DNA from 3 places in the Ponticoccus litoralis genome. Region 1 is predicted to be linked to each of the others. Evidence: riboswitches for the same ligand, from Rfam matches in the RefSeq annotation. Region 1 holds a riboswitch; each other region holds the start of a gene.
What was found. Region 1 has a riboswitch for thiamine pyrophosphate ahead of ABFB10_RS01905 (NUDIX hydrolase). Riboswitches for the same ligand answer to the same signal wherever they lie in the genome.
Positions count from the first base shown of each region.

Region 2: it holds a riboswitch for thiamine pyrophosphate, as region 1 does, so the genes downstream of both, ABFB10_RS05220 (thiamine ABC transporter substrate-binding protein) here and ABFB10_RS01905 (NUDIX hydrolase) in region 1, are expected to answer to the same signal.
Region 3: it holds a riboswitch for thiamine pyrophosphate, as region 1 does, so the genes downstream of both, thiD (bifunctional hydroxymethylpyrimidine kinase/phosphomethylpyrimidine kinase) here and ABFB10_RS01905 (NUDIX hydrolase) in region 1, are expected to answer to the same signal.

Region 1 is NZ_JBDNCH010000002.1:191,062-198,110, forward strand. It holds gene ABFB10_RS01885 (NAD-dependent epimerase/dehydratase family protein) at 55-1,068, shown strand; gene ABFB10_RS01890 (ABC transporter permease) at 1,551-1,868, shown strand; gene ABFB10_RS01895 (ATP-binding cassette domain-containing protein) at 1,865-2,551, shown strand; gene ABFB10_RS01900 (KpsE/RkpR family capsule polysaccharide export protein) at 2,589-4,076, shown strand; TPP riboswitch at 4,278-4,413, shown strand; gene ABFB10_RS01905 (NUDIX hydrolase) at 4,447-4,911, shown strand; gene thiC (phosphomethylpyrimidine synthase ThiC) at 5,180-6,982, opposite strand.
Region 2 is NZ_JBDNCH010000002.1:847,488-854,536, forward strand. It holds gene ABFB10_RS05205 (cytochrome c1) at 1-426, shown strand, start outside; gene ABFB10_RS05210 (thiamine ABC transporter ATP-binding protein) at 665-1,363, opposite strand; partial or broken gene ABFB10_RS05215 (thiamine/thiamine pyrophosphate ABC transporter permease ThiP) at 1,355-2,862, opposite strand; gene ABFB10_RS05220 (thiamine ABC transporter substrate-binding protein) at 2,838-3,815, opposite strand; TPP riboswitch at 3,860-4,014, opposite strand; gene aroC (chorismate synthase) at 4,110-5,210, shown strand; gene ABFB10_RS05230 (methyl-accepting chemotaxis protein) at 5,351-5,905, opposite strand; gene ABFB10_RS05235 (methyl-accepting chemotaxis protein) at 5,826-6,440, opposite strand; partial or broken gene ABFB10_RS05240 (hypothetical protein) at 6,579-6,629, opposite strand.
Region 3 is NZ_JBDNCH010000001.1:29,004-36,052, reverse strand. It holds gene ABFB10_RS00170 (thiamine phosphate synthase) at 1-344, opposite strand, end outside; gene ABFB10_RS00165 (thiazole synthase) at 341-1,111, opposite strand; gene thiS (sulfur carrier protein ThiS) at 1,114-1,308, opposite strand; gene ABFB10_RS00155 (FAD-dependent oxidoreductase) at 1,292-2,266, opposite strand; gene thiD (bifunctional hydroxymethylpyrimidine kinase/phosphomethylpyrimidine kinase) at 2,263-3,078, opposite strand; TPP riboswitch at 3,123-3,227, opposite strand; gene ABFB10_RS00145 (hypothetical protein) at 3,599-3,973, shown strand; gene ABFB10_RS00140 (alpha/beta fold hydrolase) at 3,970-4,827, shown strand; gene ABFB10_RS00135 (3-oxoadipate:acetyl-CoA acetyltransferase) at 4,824-5,666, shown strand; gene ABFB10_RS00130 (LysR substrate-binding domain-containing protein) at 5,715-6,638, opposite strand; gene ABFB10_RS00125 (muconate/chloromuconate family cycloisomerase) at 6,669-7,049, opposite strand, start outside.

The sequences.
Region 1 (7,049 bases):
AAAGCCCCTCACAACCGGCGCAAAGCCGGCCAGCAAGACGAGCAGGCAGTAGACATGACCACCGTTTTCGTAACCGGCACCGCCGGATTCATCGGCTTTCATCTGGCCCGGCACCTGCTGGACGAGGGCTTTGACGTGGTCGGCTACGACGGCATGACCGACTACTACGACGTCTCGCTGAAAGAGGAACGTCACCGCATCCTTTGCGAGAACCCGCGCTTTCGCTGCGTGATCGGCATGCTGGAGGACATGGAGACCCTGTCGAAGGCCGTCGCCGAGGCCGACCCGCAGGTGATCGTCCACCTCGCCGCGCAGGCGGGCGTGCGCTACAGCCTCGAAAACCCGCGCGCCTATGTGGACAGCAACCTCGTCGGCACCTTCAACCTGATGGAATGCGCGCGCGAACGGGCGGTCGACCACCTGCTGATGGCCTCGACCTCTTCGGTCTACGGCGGCAACACCGAGATGCCCTTCGACGAGACCCAGAAGACCGACCTGCCGCTGACGCTTTACGCCGCCACCAAGAAGGCCAACGAGGCCATGGCGCACAGCTATGCCCACCTGTGGAAGCTGCCGACGACCATGTTCCGCTTCTTCACGGTCTACGGCCCCTACGGGCGGCCCGACCTCGCGCTGTTCAAGTTCGTGCGCGCCGCGCTCGCCGGGGAAAGCATCGATGTCTACAACCACGGCAAGATGTACCGCGATTTCACCTATGTCGGTGACCTCGTGCACGCGATCCGGCTGCTGGTCGACACGCCGCCGCCGCTGGTCGAGGGTCGCGGCGCCGCCATCCCCAAGGACAGCCTGTCGCCGGTGGCGCCCTTCCGCACGCTGAACATCGGCAACGGCGCCTCTGTCGCGCTCTTGGATTTCATCACCGAGACCGAGAAGGCCCTTGGCATGACCATCGAGAAGAACATGATGGAGATGCAGAAGGGCGATGTCCCCGCCACATGGGCCGACACCGACCTTCTGGAGGCGCTGACCGGCTACCGCCCGAACACCCCCGTCGCCAAGGGCATCGGGCAATTCGTCGAGTGGTATCGCGGATACTACAGGATCTGACCGTTTGGCCGAGGCCTTCCATATCGCGCCTCCGGGCGGTCCGGGCCGGGTCCTTGCCCTGCTCGACCGCGAACGGCGGACCCGCTTTGCCGGTGGCGCGCTTGGATACCTCTGGGCCTATATAAACCCGGTGGTCTGGATCGCCCTGATCGTCGGGCTGTTCGTCTACCTCGACCGCCGCCCGCCCATCGACGCGGGGCTGGAGATCTTCGTGGCCACCGGCATCCTGCCCTACGTGGCCTTTCGCCAGACGGTCACCGCGCTGTCGCGCATATTGCCCGCCCATCGCCACATGCGCACCCTGCCCGGCGTCGACACCAACACGATCCTCTGGGCAGGCATGCTGCTGGAGGCGATCAACCTCGCGGTCTCGGCCCTGCTGATCTTCGGCGGCGTGACGCTGATCTTCGGCGCCGCGCTGCCCGCCTCGCTGCCCGGCGTGCTCTGGGCCTTTGCGGTGGCACTGGGCACTGGGGGCGGGCGTGGGCCGCTTCACCGCCATCGCGGGCCAGCTGTCGCAGACCTTCGCGCGCACCGTGCCGCTTGCGCTGCGGCCCTTCTTCTGGCTGTCGGGGGTCTTCTACATCGCCGCCGAACTGCCCGCCGGGGTGCGCGACCTGATGTGGTACAGCCCCTTCCTGCATGTGACCGAACTGCTGCGCGAGGGCTATTTCCTCGGCTTCGACAGCCCCATGGCCGATGCCCGCTATCCGCTGCTGATCGGCGCCGGGTTCTACCTTGCCTCGCTGCCGCTGGAACGCTTCGCCACGAACCGCCGCCTGCTGCGGGGGATGTCGTGATCGAGGTCCGCGACATGACCCTGATGACGCCGGGCCTGCGGCACCGCCGGGTGATCCTGTCGGGCGCCTCGTTCCGGGTTGCGCCCGGCGACCGACTGGGCATCCTTGCCGCGCCGGGCAGCGGCAAGAGCACGCTGGCCCGCGTCCTCTCGGGCATCGACCGGCCCGATGGCGGCAGCGTCCGGCGGCAGGGCCGCGTCAGCTGGCCCATCGGCTTCGCGGGCTTCCTGCACCCGGAACTGACCGTTGCCGAGAACCTCGCGACCCTGGCCCGCCTCGTCGGCCTGTCCGCGCACGACGTGACCGGCTTCTGCACCGAATTCACCGGCATCGCCGGACTGGCCGGGCGGCGCATGAAGACGCTGACGCCGACGCAACGCGCGACGCTGGCCTATGCCTGCGCGCTCTGCGTGCCCGGCCCCGCGACATGGATCGCCGACGAGGTGATCTCGGTCGGAGAGCCGCACCACCGCAGGCTTTGCGACCGGATCCTTGCCGAGCGGCTGGACGAGGGCGCGCTGGTCTTCCTGTCGCGCAACGCGCGCCAGCTGAAGATCTGGTGCGACCGTTTCATGGTGCTGATCGCGGGACGGCTGGTGCCCTGCGACGATCTCGACGTGGCGCAACAGGCGCTGGAACTCGAAGCCGCCAGCCGACTGGCAGAAGGACGAGGTGCGGCATGACACAAACGGCCAAGACCGACGAGGACCGCATCGCGGCATGGCGCGAACAACGCGCCGCCATCGCCGCCGCCGACAAGGCCGCCCGGCTGGGCCACTCCGCCACGGCAGAGGACGCCCCCCGCCCGGCACCCGCACCGCAGGACGCCGGGGCGCCAGAGGCCGAACGCGCCGCCCCCCGGACAGCGCAACGGACAATGCGCCCGCCGGGCCAGAGGGGACGGCGCAGGCCCCGGCGCCCGAGGCGACCGAAACGGAGCAGAACACCGCGCCCGCCGCGCCCGAAGCCTCAGCCGCCAAGGCACCTGCCGCAAGCGCCGCCTCCGAGAATGCACCGGGCGCAAGGACCGCCCCCGCCCCGGCAGCACCCGAGGCGCAGGCCTTCCTCGATGCCGCGCGGGCCGGGACGGCCCGGACCCTCCCGCCAGAGCCACGCGGCCCCCGGTTCCGTCTTCTCGGCGCGCTTGCCCTGCTGCCGGTCCTGCTGACCGGGCTCTATCTTGGCGTCATCGCCACACCGCTTTACGAGGCGCGCTCGGTCATCGCCATCACCCGCCCGGGCGACGCGGGCAACAGCGTGCAGGCGGGCCTTCTGGGCGGCGAGAAGCCGGTCAACCTGCAAGACGTCTTCCGCGCCGCCACCTTCATCAAGAGCCGCGCCCTGATGCAGGATCTCGAAGCGCAGACCGGCTTTGCCACCGAGGTCAGCGGCCCCGCCGTCGACCCGCTGCGCCGCCTGCGCGACATCCCCGCCCTGTCGATCACCCGGCACGGGCGTTTCGACCGCTACGTGGAAACCTCGGTCGACGTGCAAAGCGGGCTGCTGACGCTTTATGTCCGCGCCCCCGACCCGGACCGCGCCATCGCCGTCTCCGAGGCGGTGCTGACCAGTGCCGAGGCGCAGGTCGCGCGGCTGGGTCAGGCACTGTTCGACCAGCGCCGCGCCGATGCCGCCCTGATGCGCGAAAGCGCAGAGGCACAGGTGCGCGAGGCACAGGCCCGGCTTCTGACCCTGCAAATGCGCTATCAGGACGTCGATCCGCGCCAGCGGGTCGAGAACATCTACGCCCGCATCCGCGGGCTGGAGGAAGAGGCCTACCGCACGAGGACCGAGATCCAGAAGGCGCAGATCGCCGGGGTCGGCGAGAACCGCCAGACCGCCAATCTGGAGGCCCTGGCCCTGCAACTGGACGCCCAGATCCGCACAGAGCGCGAGCAGCTGGTGGCACCGGAAGGCACCTCGGCGACGCCCCTGAACACCATGCTGGCGGAATACGACGACGCGGCGCTGGAACTGGAGCTGGCGCGCGAAGCGGTCCGCGAGGCGATCGAGGCCGAGATCGCCGCCAACCGCGAAGCCGCGCTGAACCGCAGCATCTTCCAGGTTGTCGTGCAGCCGGACACGGACGACATTCCGGCCTATCCCCGCAGCTTCGGCACGATCCTCACGGTTCTGATCGCCAGCATCGGCCTGCTGGCGGTGATCCTGTCGGGCCGTGGCGCCACAGCGGGCGCGCGGCAGCCCTGACGCGCTCCGCCTCGGCCCTGCCGGGGCCATGCAACCCGGGACCGGCGCGCTTGCAGTCCGCCCCCCGTCCATCCCGGGCGCCGTCTCCGTCGCGCTTGGCCGAACAACCGTGGCAAGACCTGCGGCAACAGCCCCTCGGGCCTCCGACCCGACCCGGGCGGCGCGGGTGGCGTTGAACTCGGGCAGCAACCTGATAGGCTGAAGGCCACCCAGGGGTGTCCCGACAAGGGGCTGAGATATCGCTGGCGCTTCGGTCGCAGGGTCGTTGGGCAGCGCGGTGACCCTTTGAACCTGATCCGGATCATGCCGGCGAAGGGACAGGATCGCACCGCCCTCTTGCCCTTGCCGGCCCCAGCATGAAGAGGCCGCCTTGCCCGCACCATCGACAGCCCCACGCCCGATTGCGGCGACCATCGCCGCCGTCATCCGCGACAGGCAGGTGCTTCTGGTGCGCCGCGCAAACCCGCCCGACGCGGGGCTCTGGGGCTTCCCGGGCGGAAAGATCGATCAGGGCGAAACCCTGTTCGAGGCCGCGATCCGGGAACTGGCCGAGGAAACAGGCGTCGCTGCCGAACCGCTGCGCGTGGTCACCGCCGTCGATGCCTTCGACCGCGTCGAGACAGGCGCCCTGCGGCGGCACTTCATCCTGATCGCCGTGCTGTGCCGCTGGACCGCCGGAGAGCCGGTTGCGGCGGACGACGCACTGGACGCGCGCTGGGTCGATCTGGATGCGCTGCAAGACAGCGGCCTCGCCCTCAGCCTCGACGTGGCCGAGGTCGCGGAACAGGCCGCCGCGCTGATGTCGCAAATGCCGTCCAGATCGCCAAAGCCCTGACCGTCGCGGACACCGGCCCCGCAACCGGCCGCGCCCGAGAGCACCCGCCTGACCGCGTCACGCCCGCCAGAGACGGGACACCCGGGGCCCTGCCCCGGATGCCGGTCGTGCGCTTTGCCTGCCCCAGCACCCGGGCGTCTGGCCGCCCCCGGGTCCGACACCGCGAGGCGCCCGCGACCCCCAGGACAGGGGCCGCGAGCGTCCCGCCACGGCACTGGCGATGCAGGGCGTGACGCAGAGGACCGTCAAGGGCCCTCCGCTGTCCGGCTCAGGCCTTGTCCTCCACCGGCAGATACAGCCTGCCGCCCTCGCGGAACTTCTCGGCCATGCGCGCCATGCCGTCCTTCTGCGCCTCGGCGCGGATGTCGTGGCTGATCCGCATCGAGCAGAACTTCGGCCCGCACATGGAACAGAAATGCGCGACCTTGTGGGCTTCTTTCGGCAGGGTCTCGTCATGCATCGAGCGCGCGGTTTCGGGATCGAGCGAGAGGTTGAACTGATCCTCCCAGCGGAACTCGAACCGCGCGCGGCTCAGGGCATCGTCGCGGATCTGCGCCGCCGGGTGGCCCTTGGCCAGATCCGCCGCATGGGCCGCGATCTTGTAGGTGATGACGCCCACCTTCACATCGTCGCGGTCCGGCAGCCCGAGGTGCTCCTTGGGCGTCACGTAACACAGCATCGCCGTGCCGAACCAGCCGATCATCGCCGCGCCAATGCCGCTGGTGATATGGTCGTAGCCCGGCGCGATATCGGTGGTCAGCGGCCCAAGCGTGTAAAAGGGCGCCTCGCCGCAGACCTGCAACTGCTTGTCCATATTGGCCTTGATCTTGTGCATGGGCACATGGCCCGGTCCCTCGATCATCACCTGACAGTCCTTCGCCCAGGCGATCTGCGTCAGCTCGCCCAGCGTCTCCAGCTCGGCAAACTGCGCCGCGTCATTGGCATCCGCGATGGAGCCGGGGCGCAGCCCGTCGCCAAGGCTGAACGACACGTCATAGGCGCGCGCGATCTCGCAGATCTCGTCGAAATGCTCGTAGAGAAAGCTCTCGCGGTGATGGTGCAGGCACCATTTGGCCATGATCGAGCCGCCGCGCGACACGATGCCCGTCACCCGGTTCACCGTCATCGGGATCATGTGCAAGCGGACCCCCGCGTGGATGGTGAAGTAATCCACCCCCTGCTCGGCCTGTTCGATCAGCGTGTCGCGGAAGACCTCCCGGGTCAGATCCTCGGCAATGCCGCCGACCTTCTCCAAGGCCTGGTACAGCGGCACCGTGCCGATGGGCACCGGGCTGTTGCGGATGATCCAGTCGCGGATGTTGTGGATGTTGCGGCCCGTCGACAGGTCCATGACCGTATCGGCGCCCCAGCGGGTGGCCCAGACCATCTTTTCCACCTCTTCCGCCATCGAGGAGGTCACGGCGGAGTTGCCGATATTGGCGTTGATCTTCACAAGGAAGTTGCGCCCGATGGCCATGGGCTCGGCCTCGGGGTGGTTGATATTGGCGGGGATGATCGCACGGCCCTGCGCGATCTCGTCCCGGACGAACTCGGGCGTGATGAAATCGGGGATCGCGGCGCCGAAGCTTTCGCCGTCGCGGGCAAGGGCCTCGGCCTGCGCCTTGCGACCGAGGTTTTCCCGGATCGCGACGAATTCCATCTCGGGCGTGACGATCCCGGCGCGGGCATAAGCCATCTGCGTCACGGCGCGGCCCTGCGTGGCCCGGCGCGGGGCGTGGCGCAGCGGGAATTCCGGCACAAGCCGGGTGCCCTCGGCAAAGCCGTTGTCGGCGGGGTTGATGGCGCGCCCCGCGTAGGTCTGGGTATCGCCGCGCGCCGCGATCCAGCCCGCGCGCAGGCGCGGCAGGCCCCGGTCGATGGCGATCTCGGCCTCGGGGTCGGTGTAGGGCCCGGAACTGTCGTAGACGGTGACGGGCGGCTCTCCCGCCGTGGGATGCAGGTCGATCTCGCGCATGGGCACGCGGATCTCGGGGTGTCTTTGCCCCGCGTGCCAGACGCGGCGCGAGGCGGGCAGCGGGCCCGTGGTGACGGTTGGGGTCAGGTCTTTCATCGGTCAGAGCCTCCAGTGCTCAATGCGTTGGAGACCCAGTTCCGCGTCGAATGGGATTGCCGGGACG
Region 2 (7,049 bases), 660 kb from region 1:
CCGGACCTGTCGATGATGGCCAAGGCGCGTGCGGGCTTCCACGGCCCCTACGGCACCGGCCTCAGCCAGCTGTTCAACGGCATGGGCGGCGCGGAATACATCGCCTCGCTGCTGACCGGCTACACCGGCGAGACCAAGACCGAGGCAGGCGCAACGCTCTACGAGAACACCGCCTTCCCGGGCGGCTGGATCTCGATGGCGCCGCCGCTGGCGGGCGAGGACGTCGACTTTGACGACGGCCACGCCAACGACCTGCACCACGAGTCCGCCGACCTTGCGGCCTTCCTGATGTGGACCGCCGAACCCAAGATGATGGAGCGCAAGCAGGCCGGTTTCGTCGGCGTGTTCTTCCTCGTCGTCCTGTCGGTGCTGCTGTACCTCGTCAACAAGCGCCTCTGGTACCCGATCAAGCACCGCAAGGACTAAGCTCCGCTGCTTCGAAACAGGAAAAGCCCCGCCAATCCGGCGGGGCTTTTTCGTGTTCGGGCCTGTTGGGGGGCGTGCCGGTGGGTCCTGCCCTGCGGCACCTTCGCCGGTCCTTCCCTGCTGGTAGCGCCCTGCCTCTCTCGCCCTGCCGGGCGGGCCTGTCGGCCCCGCTCGGTTGAGCGGAGCCTGCCGCTCTCATCCTGTCCGCCGCCCCTGCCGGACAAAGCGCAATGGCGGACTACTGGCCCAGATAGGCGCGGAAGGCCTCTGGCGGGTTGTCGAAGAAGGCCCCGGTCTTCACCGGCGGATGCGCCCTGCCCCCGGCCACCAGCACCACCGCGCGGGCAAAGGCGCGGGCGTCCTCGGGGTCATGGGTGACCATCAGGGTCAGCGCGCCCAGTGCCTCGGCCACCTCCTGCACCAGCGCCAGCATCTCGCGCTTCATCCCCGGCCCCAGCGCCGCGAAGGGTTCGTCCAGCAGCAGGATGGGCCGCGCCATCAGCAGCACCCGCGCCAGCGCCGCGCGGCTTTGCTGGCCACCGGACAGCGTGCCCGGCAGGCGATCGGCCATGCCTTCCAGCCCGACGCGCCTCAGCGCGCCCGTGACACGCTCGCGCTCTTCGGCGCCGGGGCGGCGGCCATCGGGGCGCAGCGCCAGCGTCAGGTTGCGCAAAAGGCTCAGGTGCGGAAAGAGGTTGCCGTCCTGAAACAGGATCGAGACCGGCCGCGCCTCGGGCGGGGTGCGGGTCAGGTCGCGGCCTTCCCATGTCATGCGGCCCGAGACCGGCGCCCGGAACCCGGCGATCCCGTCCAGCAAGGTCGACTTGCCCGCCCCCGACGGCCCCAGAACGGCCACGCGCGCGCCGGGGGCCAGCGCCAGATCCGCGCTCAGGTCGCCCCGGTCCATGGGCAGGCGGATGTCCTCAAGTCTCAGCACCGACGCGCCCTCCCTGTCGAAGATCCAGAACAGCCCGAGGCTGAACATCAGCAGCAGCAGCGCCGCACCCGCCGCCGCCTCCATCCGGTAGGACCCCATCAGCCGGTAGACCTGCAAGGGCAGCGTCGCCCGGTCCGGGTCCGCAAACAGCGCGATCACGCCAAGGTCTCCCATCGCCAGCGCCGCCGTCAGCCCGGCGGCAAAGCCCAGCGGGCGGCGCAGGCGCGGCAGCCAGACCAGCCGCAGCCGGGCCAGCGGTGTCATCCGCAGGCTGGCCCTGAGGCGGCCATAGTCGCGCGCCACCGCTTCGGCCTCTGGCGTCAGGATGCGCAGGGCGAAGGGCAGCGCCATCAACGCGTTGATCAGCCCCGTGACGGGCAGCGCCATCGAAAAAGGGTTCACATAGGGCCGCAGCATCAGGAACAGCCCCGTGCCCAGCACCAGCGGCGAGATGGCAATCGAGGACAGCGCCCACAACTCGCCCCGGCGCGTCGCCAGCGGCAAGGCCCAGAGCAGGCACAGCGCGGTCGATCCCAGCGCCAGCATCAGCGAATGCCCCGCCGCGCGCCATGTGTCGGGGCCAAGCTGGGTCAACCCCGGCAGCCCGCGCAGCACGACCGTGGCCAGCGGCACCAGCAGGAAGGCCGCCGCGAGGATCAGCCAACCCGCGTCCCACGCCCGAGTGCCAAGCCCCCCGCCGACAGCGGCAGGGGCCGGTCCAGCCCGGTGCCGAAACCCGTCCCGCGGCTGGCTTTCAGCGCCAGCACACCCGCGCCCAGCCCCAGCGCCAGTTGCACCAATGCCAGCGCCGCCGCGCGCCCAAGGTCGAAGTCGAAGCGCATGGACTGGTAGATCGCCAGTTCCACCGTCGTGGCGCGCGGCCCCCCGCCCAGCGTCAGCGCCACGGCAAAGGAGGTCAGGCAGATCACGAAGATCACCGCGAAGGCCCCCGGCGCGACCCGGCGGATCATCGGCCAGTCCAGCACCCGCGCCCGCGCGCGCGGCCCAAGGCCCAGCGAGGCGGCCAGCCGGAACCGCTCTGACGGGATCGCCAGCCAGCCCTGCAACAGCATGCGCGTCGCCAGCGGCAGGTTGAAAAAGACATGCGCCAGAACGACGCCATGCAGCCCGTAGACGTCGAAGACCGGCAGGCCCAGCGTCGAAAGCACGCCGTTCACCAGCCCGTTGCGCCCGAAGACCGCGATCAGCCCCATGACCGCGACGATCACCGGCAGGATGAAGGGCGCCCCCATCAGCGCCACCAGCAGCCCGCGCCCCGGAAAACGCTGGCGGGCAAAGGCCTTGGCCACCGGCACCGCCAGCGCGACCGAGACCCCGGCGGAAAGCACCGCCTGCACCAGCGTGAAGCGCAGCGCCAGCCAGTCGCCGGGGCCAAGCGCGCCCAGCCCCCCGGCGCGCCAAAGCACCAGCGCGATCGGCCCCAGCGTCAGTGCCGCAAGGGCCGCGCCCGCGACTACTGCGACAGACCGGCGCGCCATGCCTCGATGGCCTCGTCCCGCAGATCCGCCGCCTCGTCCTCGGAATAGAACAGCACCTTCTCCGGTAGGTCGAGTTGCTGGAAGCCCTCGGGCCACTTCTCCTTGGGCAGGGCTGCGGGGATCGACCAGTTGCCGGTGGCGATCATCGACTGGAAGTCCTCGGTCAGGATGAAGTCCATGAACTGCTGCGCCAGTTCGGGCTGGTCGGTGCCCGCGAGTTTGGCGGCCAGCTCGACCATGAAGTAGTGGCCTTCGGGGAAGATCGCCGCCTTCTTGGTCGTGTCCTCCTCGGCGATGATGTGATAGGCGGGCGAAGTCGTGTAGGACAGCACCATGTCCGCCTCGCCGTCGGTGAACAGACCGTAGCTTTCCGACCAGCCCTTTGTCACCGTGACGATCTTCGGTGCCAGTTTTTCCCAGGCGGCCTGCGCCCCGTCGCCGTAGACCGACTGCACCCAGAGCACCAGCGCAAGGCCGGAGATCGAGGTGCGCGGGTCCTGGATCACAAGCCGCAGATCGTCGGGCGCGTTCAGAAGCGCGTCGAAAGAGGCGGGCGGCTGGGTCAGCTCAGCGTTGTAGACAAAAGCCGTGTGGCCGTAGTTGAACGGCAGGAAGACGTCGTCGGTCCAGTCGATGGGCAGGATCAGCTCCGAAAGGTCCACCCCGTGCGGCGCGAAAAGGCCGCTTTCGCGGGCCTGCTTGGTCACGTCGGTGTTCAGGCCAAAGACCACGTCGGCCTCTGTCCGCTCGCCCTCCAGCATCAGCCGGGGCAAGAGGTCGCCGGGCTTGAATTGCAGGTCGCAGCCGCATTGCGCCTCGAAGAGCTCCTCGATGCGCGGGCCGGGGCCCCATTCGGACACGACGTAGTCGCCCGCATAGACGGTCAGGACATTGTCTTGCGCCAGTGCGCCCGTGGCAAGAAACAGTCCCGCGGCAAATATCGGTGCCTTCATGGCATCCTCCAGATTTGCGGCGAGAGGGATCAGCTTGGCCGCTGTCGCGCGGCGCTCACCTTCCCTCCGCCGGTGTTAACCGGTTCAGGTTCAACGGGTTGATGCGCTTACGCAAATCTCAGGCAGGTCTTGCTTGGCCAGACCGGCGGAACGGACCCGCCGGGTCGAGGCCGGCGCCCTGCCACCCCGAGGTAAGCGGCACCCTAGGGCTGGGGCCGGACAGTGGCAAGCCGGAAACCCCTTGAGGCGCGGCACGACGCGCGGTAACCCCTGCCCGATCAAGGGGAGCCCGCCATGAGCCTGAACACCTTCGGACATCTGTTTCGCGTCACCACATGGGGCGAAAGCCACGGTCCCGCGCTGGGGGCAACGGTGGACGGCGTGCCGCCGGGCGTTGCGATCGACGAGGCGCAGATCCAGCAATGGCTGGACAAGCGCAAGCCGGGGCAGAACAAGTTCACCACGCAGCGGCGGGAACCCGATGCGGTGAAGATCCTGTCAGGCGTGTTCGAGGGGCGGACCACCGGCACCTCGGTCCAGCTGATGATCGAGAACACCGACCAGCGGTCCAAGGACTATGGCGACATCGCCCAGAAGTTCCGGCCCGGCCATGCCGACATCACCTATTTCCAGAAATACGGGCTGCGAGACTATCGCGGCGGCGGGCGCTCTTCGGCGCGCGAGACGGCGGCGCGGGTCGCCGCGGGCGGGCTTGCCCGCGCGGCGCTGGCGCATCTGGCGCCGGGGATCGAGGTGCAGGGCTACATGGTGCAGATGGGACCGAAGGCCATCGACCGCAGCCGCTTTGACCGCGCCCAGATCGACCAGAACCCCTTCTGGACGCCGGATGCCGTGGCTGCCGAGGACTGGGCCGCGTATCTCGACCAGTTGCGCAAGGACGGGAATTCGGTCGGGGCCGTGATCGAGGTCGTGGCGCGCGGCGTGCCCGCAGGCCTTGGTGCGCCGGTCTACGGCAAACTGGATACCGATATCGCCGCCGCGATGATGTCGATCAACGCCGTCAAGGCGGTCGAGATCGGCGACGGCTTCGCCTCGGCCACCCTGACAGGCGTCGAGAACGCCGACGAGATCGCCATGGGCCCCGATGGCCCGGTCTACAGCTCGAACCACGCGGGCGGCATCCTTGGCGGCATCTCGACCGGGCAGGAAATCGTCTGCCGCTTTGCCGTCAAACCGACCTCGTCGATCCTGACCCCGCGCAAGACCATCACCGTGGCGGGCGAAGAGACCGAGATCGTCACCAAGGGCCGCCACGACCCCTGCGTCGGCATCCGCGCCGTCCCGGTCGGAGAGGCGATGATGGCCTGCGTGATCCTCGACCACCTGCTGTTGCACCGTGGTCAGGTCGGCGATGCAGGCGGCGTGATCGGCTGACGCACCGGGCCTTCGGCAAAAGCGCCTGCCCCCTTCGGCACCTTCCGCCCCCTCGGGGGGCTGCCTGTGTCCGCGTCAACCCGGGGCCTTCAACACCACCGGGCCAGCACGTCAGCGGCGCTGGCCACAGACCGGCTGCGCTAGAACTCGTCCCAGACCGGCCCGTCCTGCCCCAACGCCCGCCGGGGCATCGGCGGATCGGGCGGCCCTGCCTCGGGCCATGCCGTGCCGGACAGCGTCGCCTCCTCGATCAGCATCGGCTCGGGGGCGGGTTCCTCGCCTTCCCAGCTGCCATGCAAGAGCCTGTCGCGCTCGGCCGCCGGGATGGTTTCGGCGGCGGGGCTGCGCCCGGCGCCGAAGGCCTCCAGCAGGTCCGTCAGGCGGGTCGCCTCGGCGCTGAGCTGCCGGCTTGACGTGCTGGCCTGCGTGACCATCGCCGCGTTCTGCTGGGTGACCTTGTCCAGTTCCGCCACGCCGACGTTGATTTCCCTGACCCCGGCGGCCTGAGACAGCGCCGATGCGGCGATGTCAGAGACCATTTCGGACACGCCGCTGACGCTTTCGACGATGGCGCTCAACCGTTCCCCGGTTTGCCTGACAAGGTCCTCGCCGTCCTCAACCTGCCGCGTGCTGCCGTAGACAAGGTCCTTGATCTCGGTCGCAGAGGCGGCGGCCCGTTGCGCCAGCCCCCGCACCTCCGAGGCGACAACCGCGAAGCCCTTGCCGGATCTCGCCCGCGCGCGCCGCCTCTACCCCCGCATTGAGCGCCAGCAGGTTGGTCTGGAAGGCGATGTCGTCGATGACGTCGATGATCTGGGTGATCTGCTCGGAGCTTTTCGCGATAGAGGCCATGGCCGAAGTCGCCCGCTCCATGATCTCGCGCCCCTCTTCGGCGCGGCGACGCCCGTCGGAAACCGCCTCGTCCGCGGATTTCGCCCGCGCCGCCGCTGCCTGCACGCTTTCGGACAGCTCGTCCAGCGCGGCGGCGGATTGCTCCAGCGTTGCGGCCTGTGTCTCGGCCCGGCGCGACATGTCGGATGCCATGCCGGACAGGTCTGCGGCGCTGGTCTCGACCGTCTCGGCACTGCCGCGCAACGAGGATACGAGACCCTGAAGCGCCTCTGCCAGCGCGTTGAAATCATGGCAGAGCTTTGCATAGCTCTCGCCCAGGTCCCCCCAGTCCCCCACCTTGATGCGGTGCGAAAGATCGCCGGATTTCAGCTGGCTCATGGCCAGCCCGAGGGCCTGGAAGAGATCGACCCGCAGGCCGTTTTCCCGTTTCGCGCGGGCCTCTGCCGCGTCGGCGGCGGCAAGCTGATCGCGCAGCGCCGCAACCCGGCTGGCGATCTGGCCGACCTCGTCGCGCCGTTGCGTGCCGGTGATCTCGACGGCGAAATCCCGCTCCGCCAGCCGCGACACGGCCTCCGCGACAGCGCGGACCGGACGCGACAGCAGCCCCCCGCGACATAGGCCAGCCCCAGCGCCAGAAGGATCGAGCCGATGTAGACGCCCCCGAGGATCAGGTCTGCCCGCTGGCCCTTGGCCTGCGCCCGGGCTGTGGCCGTTTCGGCGCGCGCGCGCAGGCGGGCGCCGAGATCGGTGATCTTGTGGCGGGTCTTGGCCAGCGCCGGCAGGAAGGCGTTCCGGATCGACTGGTATTGCCCGAAGAGCGCCTCGCTGTGGGCATTGTCGTAATGCTGTTCCAGATCCCGCAGCGGCGGCGCCGGGCTGGCCAGTTCCGCGCGCAGCGCGGCCCGGGCGCGATTCGACTGGCCATCAAAGACCGCCGCGCCGCTGTCCAGCGCCCCAAGCGCCGAGGCCAGCTTTGCTTCGAAACCC
Region 3 (7,049 bases), on a different contig from region 1:
TCGGGCGCCATGGCCAGCACCCGCTCCAACTCGTCGTCGTCATGGGTCGAGACCCCAAGCCTTAGCCCGGCCTTGCGGATGGCGGGCAGGTCGGCCACGTCCAGATCCTCCTGCCCCAGATGGATCCAGTCGCAGCCCAGATCCAGCGCCGCCTGCCAGTGGTCGTTGACCACAAGAACCGCGCCGTGCTGGCGGCAGAGGTCGCGCGAGAGGGCGATCTCGGCGCGGATGGTTTCGGGCGCGGCGTCCTTGATCCGCAGCTGGACGAGTTTCACCCCGAGGGGCAGCATCCGCCGCAACCAGTCGGCGCTGTCGAAGATCGGGTAGAAGCGGTCGAGCGTCATGACAGAAAGGCCTTTCCGACTACGGGGGTCGAGGCCTCGGCCATGTCCCGGGCATCGATGGGGTCGGCCCGATGTGCCAGTTGCCCCGCCTCGACCGCGCGCATCATGGCGCGGGCCATGGCCACGGGATCACCCGCGCGGGCCACGGCGGTGTTCAGCAGCACGGCGTCGAAACCCAGTTCCATCGCCCGGGCGGCGTGGCTGGGCAGGCCGATGCCCGCGTCGATGACCAGCGGCACCTCGGGAAACTCGGCCCGCATGGTGCGCAGGGCGTATTCGTTGTTGAGCCCCCGGCCCGAGCCGATGGGCGCGCCCCATGGCATCAGCACCTCGCACCCGGCGGTCAGCAGCCGTTCCGCGACGATCAGGTCTTCGGTGGTGTAGGGGAACACCTGAAAGCCGTCCTCCGTCAGGATGCGGGCCGCCTCGACCAGTTGGAAGACGTCCGGCTGCAGGCTGTCCGTGTGGCCGATCAGTTCCAGCTTGATCCACGGTGTGTCAAAGACCTCGCGCGCCATCTGCGCCGTGGTCACCGCCTCCTTGACCGTGTGGCAGCCCGCCGTGTTGGGCAGCACAGGCACGCCGAGGTGACGGATCATCTGCCAGAAGGCCTGCCCGCTGCCGCCCGCCCCCTCGCGGCGCAGCGAGACGGTCGCGACCCCCGCGCCGCTTTCCCGAAAGGCCTGCGCCAGGATCGCGGGGCTGGGATATTGCGCCGTGCCCAGCATCAGGGGGTTGGGCAGCTCTGTGCCGTAGAACGCCTTCATGCTCAGCCCCCCTGCATCGGCGCGACGACCTCGATGCGGTCGCCGTCGTGCAGCGGCGTCGCGGCGCGCAGGGTGGCGGGCACGAAGGCCTCGTTCACCGCCGTGGCGACGCGCCCGGACATTCCGCATTCGCTCAGAAGATCCGCGAGCGTTTCCGCCGCGACCTCCCGCGGTGTTCCGTTAAGCACTATCTTCATCGACCAACTCCGAATGTGTGTCGTTCAGCGCAAGATCCGCGACCCCCTGCGCCAGCGCGGGCGCCAGAAGGTAGCCATGGCGGTAGAGGCCATTGGCAAAGATCGTGCCTCCGCGCCTGCGGATGCGCGGCAGGTTGTCGGGGAAGGCGGGGCGCAGATCGACGCCGATTTCCAGCACCTCGGCCTCGCCGAAGGCGGGGTTCAGCGCGTAGGCGGCGCTCAGCAGTTCCAGCATCGAGCGGGCGGTGATCCGGCCCCTGTCCTCGCTCTCGATCATCGTCGCGCCCAGCATGTAGACCCCGTCGCCCCGGGGCACGACGTAAAGCGGGATCCGGGGGTGCAGCAGCCGGACCGGACGGGTCAGAGTCACGCCCGGGCAGCGGATGATCAGCATCTCGCCCTTGACCCCGCGCAGGTCGGTCAGCTGGTCGCGCGCCGCGAGGCCCCGGCAATCGATCACGTCTTGCAGGCCCTCCGGCGCGGTCGTCTGGTGGAAGGCCACGCCCTGTGCGCGCAGCGCGGCAAACAGGGCCTCCAGCGCAGGGCGCGGGTTCAGATGCGCCTCAGCCTCGAAAAACAGGCCCTGCGGGAAGCCCGGCAAATCCGGCTCAAGCTCTGCGATTTCCGCAGTGACCTCTGCGAAATTCTCGGTGCGCCGGGCAAAGCGGCGCAGGTCGGGCAGGTCGCGGCGCGCGGCCACGACCAGCGTGCCCCGGCGCTCCACCCCGACCCTGTCGGCCCACCATCCGATGGCCTTCTGGCCCAGCCGCAGGACCGGCTCTTCGGCGTTCTCGTATTCGCACCACGGCGCAAGCATGCCGCCCGCCCACCACGAACAGCCATGCGGCCCCGGCGGTCCGGCGGGGTCGAAAATCTGCACTCGGGCCCCGCGCCGGACCAGTTCGGTCGCGACGGTCAGCCCCGCGACGCCCGCGCCTATGACCGACCATGTTTTCACAGGTTATCCGATGCGGGCCAGAAGGGGTGGAAGTGATGCACCGGCCCGTGGCCGGAGCCGACCCCAAGCCGGTCCGCGGCGGCAATGGCCGCTTGCAGATAGCCATGCGCCTCCTGCACGGCCTCTGTCAGCGCCAGCCCCTTGGCCAGACCGGCGGCAATCGCAGACGACAGGGTGCAGCCCGTGCCATGGGTGTTCCCGGTGTGGATGCGCGGCGCCGTGTATTCGGCCAGCACGCCATCCGGCGCGACCAGAATATCGCGGCAGAGATCGCCCTCGGCATGGCCGCCCTTCATCAGCACCGCCTGCGCGCCAAGCCCGCAAAGCGCGCGCCCCTGTGCGATCATCTCGTCCTTGCCGCGCGCGACCGGAAGGCCAAGCAGGCGGGCCGCCTCGGGCAGGTTGGGGGTCAGCAGATGCGCGCGGGGCAACAGGGTCTCTGTCAGGGTCGCGACCGCCTCGGGCGACAAGAGCGCGTCGCCCGATTTGGCGATCATCACCGGGTCCAGCACCACCGGACCGGCGTAGCCCTTCAGCCCTTCGGCCACGCAGTGAATGATCTCCGGCAGGGCCAGCATGCCGATCTTGATCGCCCGGACATCGAGATCGCCCAGCACCGCCGCGATCTGCGCCGCGATCACCTCTACCGGGATGCCGTGTACGGCGGTGACGGCCCGGGTGTTCTGCGCGGTGACGGCGGTGAGGACCGAGGCGCCGTAGACCCCAAGCGCCGACATCGCCTTCAGGTCGGCCTGAATGCCAGCCCCGCCGCCGCTGTCGGACCCCGCGATCGTCAGTGCGATATGCGCCATGGCAGATGCCTCTTACAAAGGGGCACCGCGTGTGAAAACTGCCAGCTTGCGCAAAGACCGTTCCCTCCGCCGGAATTGCCCGGATCAGGTTCGATGGGTTAGCGCAGCCGCGCCTCTCAGCCTTTTGCAAGGCACCCCAACGGTTCGGGCTTTAGCTAGCAAGCCGCCGCGACCCTGTCAAACGCCCTCGGCCAAAGGGGGCGTGTCGCCATGGGCCGTGCAAAGGGGGCAGAGAGCGGCAGGGGCTTGGGCCTTGGGGCCGCCCCCGACGCTGTGAACGGACGCTGTGAGCGGACGGTCACGGGGGGGCGCCTGAACCGGACACCGGGGCAGGCGGCAAGTCTTGCGGGTGCTCCGGGCCGGGGGGCGGCGCGCGCGGAAAGTCCCCTGCCTTCATCGCCAAGACAGCGCCCCGGTCCCCCGAAGGGCAAACGCCACGGTATCGCGCGATACCGGGCGCAGCATTGTCGGGCGCGCCTCCGGAAGCGATCATGCTGCCGGACCAATCAGGGAGTTTGATGTGCTCGAAACAATCGAAGCGATGCGGCAAGAGCTGGGCCGGACCCCGCATCTTGTCAGGCTGGGGCGGCTCTTCTCGGATACGGTCCTGCTGCAGGTGGACGAGGCGGAATACTACCTGCATTTCGAGAAGGGCGCACTGGCCCGCGTGGAAACCGGACCCAGCCGCAAGATCGCCTGGCGCTTCGCTATAAGGACCGATGCCGAGGCGCTGCGGGCCTTCTGGACGGCCCGGCCCGCGCCCGGGTTCCATGACCTCTTCGGCCTGGTCAAGATCGAGCGGGCGCGCATCGACGGCGATATCCTGAGCCTTGTCAAGAACCTGCGGTTCTTCAAGGAATTTCTCGCCCTCGGGCGTGGGGAGGCACGGGCATGAGCATCGAACCCATCACCGGGCGCTACGCGACGGTCGAGATCGAAGGCCGCAGGCAGCGGATCTATTTCGAAGAGGCGGGCGCGGGCCGCCCGGTCCTGTGCCTGCACACGGCGGGCGCGGATACCCGGCAATGGCGGCACCTGATGAACGATGCCGCCGTGACCGAGGGCCACCGGCTGATCGCCTTCGACCTGCCCTGGCACGGCAAGTCGCTGCCGCCCGAGGGCTTCGAGCGCGAAGAGTACCTGCTGACCACCGAGACCTATATCGCCACGGTTCTTGCGGTCTGCGAGGCGCTCGGGCTGGAGCGGCCTGTGCTCGCCGGTTGTTCCATGGGGGGACGGATCGCCTTGCAGCTGGCGGCGCTGCACCCGGATCGGTTTTCCGGGTTCATCGCCATCGAAGCTTCGGATTTCCAGTCCGCCTGGTACGACATCGACTGGTTCGACCGGCCCGATGCGCATGGCGGGCAGATGGGGGCGGCGCTGGTCTCGGCGAATATCTCGCCCCATGCGCCAGAGCGTGATCGCTGGGCGACGCTGTGGATGTTCATGGCCAGCGGCCCCGGTGTCTTTCGCGGCGACCTGAGCTTTTACACCCGCGACGACAGCCTGATCGGACGGCTGGATCGGATCGACACGACCCGGACCCCGGTGCATCTGCTGGTGGGCGCCTATGACCTGACCTGCACACCGGCAGACACGGAGCGCACCGCCGCGGCGATCCCGGGGGCGACCTGCGCGGTCATGGATGAGCTGGGCCATTTCCCGATGAGCGAGCATCCCGAGGGGTTCCGGCCCTTCTTCATCGACGCCCTCGCGCGGATGAGGGCGGGGCAGGGGGTGGCTGCATGACCAGCCCCTGCATCATCTGCGTGGCCATCACCGGCTCGCTGCCGCAGAAATCCGACAATCCGGCGGTGCCTGTCTCGGTTGAAGAGCAGGTGGAAAGCACGCAGGCGGCCCATGAGGCGGGGGCCAGCATCGTGCACGCCCATGTGCGCAACCCCGACGGCAGCCCAAGTTCCGACCCCGAGCGTTTCGCGCGCCTGCTGGAAGGCCTGCGCAGGCATTGCCCGGACATCCTGATCCAGTTCTCGACCGGTGGCCGATCGGGGGCGGGCAAAGAGCGGGGCGGGATGGTGTCGCTGAGGCCGGACATGGCCTCGCTGTCGGTAGGTTCGAACAATTTCCCCACCCGGGTCTATCAGAACCCGCCCGCGCTGGTCGACTGGCTGGCGGCAGAGATGGCCGCGCATGGGGTGCGCCCCGAAATCGAGGCCTTCGACCTGTCGCATATCCTGATGGCGCATCGCATGTGGCAGGACGGTCGCCTGCGCGATCGGCCCTACGTGCAGTTCGTGATGGGCGTGCAGAACGCCATGCCTGCCGACCGGGCGGTCTTTGACTATTACGTGCAGACGATGCACCGCCTGTTCGGCCCGGATGCGCCGTGGTGCGCCGCCGGGATCGGACGGCACCAGATCGAGCTGAACGACTGGGCGATCCGGGCCGGGGGGCATGTGCGCACGGGTCTGGAAGACAACGTGCGGCTGGACCGGACCACGCTGGCGCCCTCCAATGCGGCGCTGGTGTCGCGGGCGGCGGCGCTCTGTGCCCGGCACGGGCGACCTGCGGCCACCCCGGCCCAGACCCGCGCCATACTTGGCCTGCCGCAGGCGGTCATGGCCTGAAAGCACAGCCTCAGGCAGCGCCGGGGTGGAGTCGGTCCGTCCCGGCGCTCACCTTCCGTCCTTCTTCAACCTGCGGGCAAAGTTCTTGGCCAGAGACGCAAAGTTCTGCGAGTGCACCCCCTGGTTGTCCTGCCTCATGGCAAGGGAGATCGTCGTGCCCGGATTGTGCCCGTCGTAGTCACGGTAGACCACGCCGTGACGCGGCGACAATGACACCGAGCGCGGCACCAGCGCGAGTCCCACGCCGACCGAGACCAGCGAGATCGCGGTCTGGAAGTCCTGCGCCAAGACCTCCTTGGCGGGGATGAAGCCTTCTTTCTTGCACAGGTCGAGAATGTTGTCGGCAAAGCTGGGACGCGGACGGCGCGGGTAGAGCACGAAGGTCTCGCGTTTCAGGTCGGCCAGACGAAGCCGTTCGGCGCGCGCCAGATCGGATTCGACCGGAACGGCAAGGATCAGCGGTTCCTCGTGCAGCGGAAAACAGCGTATCTCTTCGTCTTCCAGCGCCGGGCGGGCAATGGCCACGTCGATGTGGCGCGCGATCAGGGCGGTCTTCAGCTCGGCATTGTTCATCGCCGACAGCGCCAGTTCGATGTCGGGATAGGCATTGCGGAACTCGCGGATCAACTCGGGCAGGACGCCGTGGCTGGCGGTGCCGACAAAGGCGATGCGCAGGCGGCCCGCCGCGCCTTCTCCGATGCGGCGCACCTCTCTTTCGGCACGCTCGACCTGATCGAGGATATTGCGACCGTGCTTGAGCAGGGCATCCCCGGCCCGGGTGCGGCGGATCTGGCTGCGCGAGCGGTCAAACAGCAGCACGCCCAGCCCGGCCTCGAGCTGCGCGATCTGACGGCTGAGAGGCGGCTGGGCGATGCCAAGGCGCGTCGCGGCGCGGCCAAAATGCAGCTCTTCGGCCACGGCCACGAAATAGCTCAACCGCCTGAAGTCCATCGCCGTCCCCCCTTCGGTCATCTTCCGCGCTCCGCCGGCGCCGGACAAGCCCTACGAGGGTCGCAGGGCATCGCGCAAACGGTCTTCGTCGAGATGCACGCCGAGGCCCGGCCCCTGCGGCACGCACAGGTGGAAATCCTCGATCACAAGCGGGTCTTTCACGATTTCCGAGACATGCAGGCGCGGGCCGAAATGCTCGCATCCCTGGGGCAGGCGGGGCAGGGTGGCAAAGACCGCCAGATGCGCCGCCGCCCCGATCGAGCCTTCCAGAAGGCAGCCGCCGTACAGCTCCATGCCGCTGCTTTCCGCGACCCGTGCCGCCTGTGTCAGCGCCCTTAGCCCGCCGCTCTTGACCAGTTTCAGCGAATAGACGCTGCCGCAGCCCATGGTTCCGGCGCGGGTGATCTCGCGGTGGGTAAAGGCGGCCTCGTC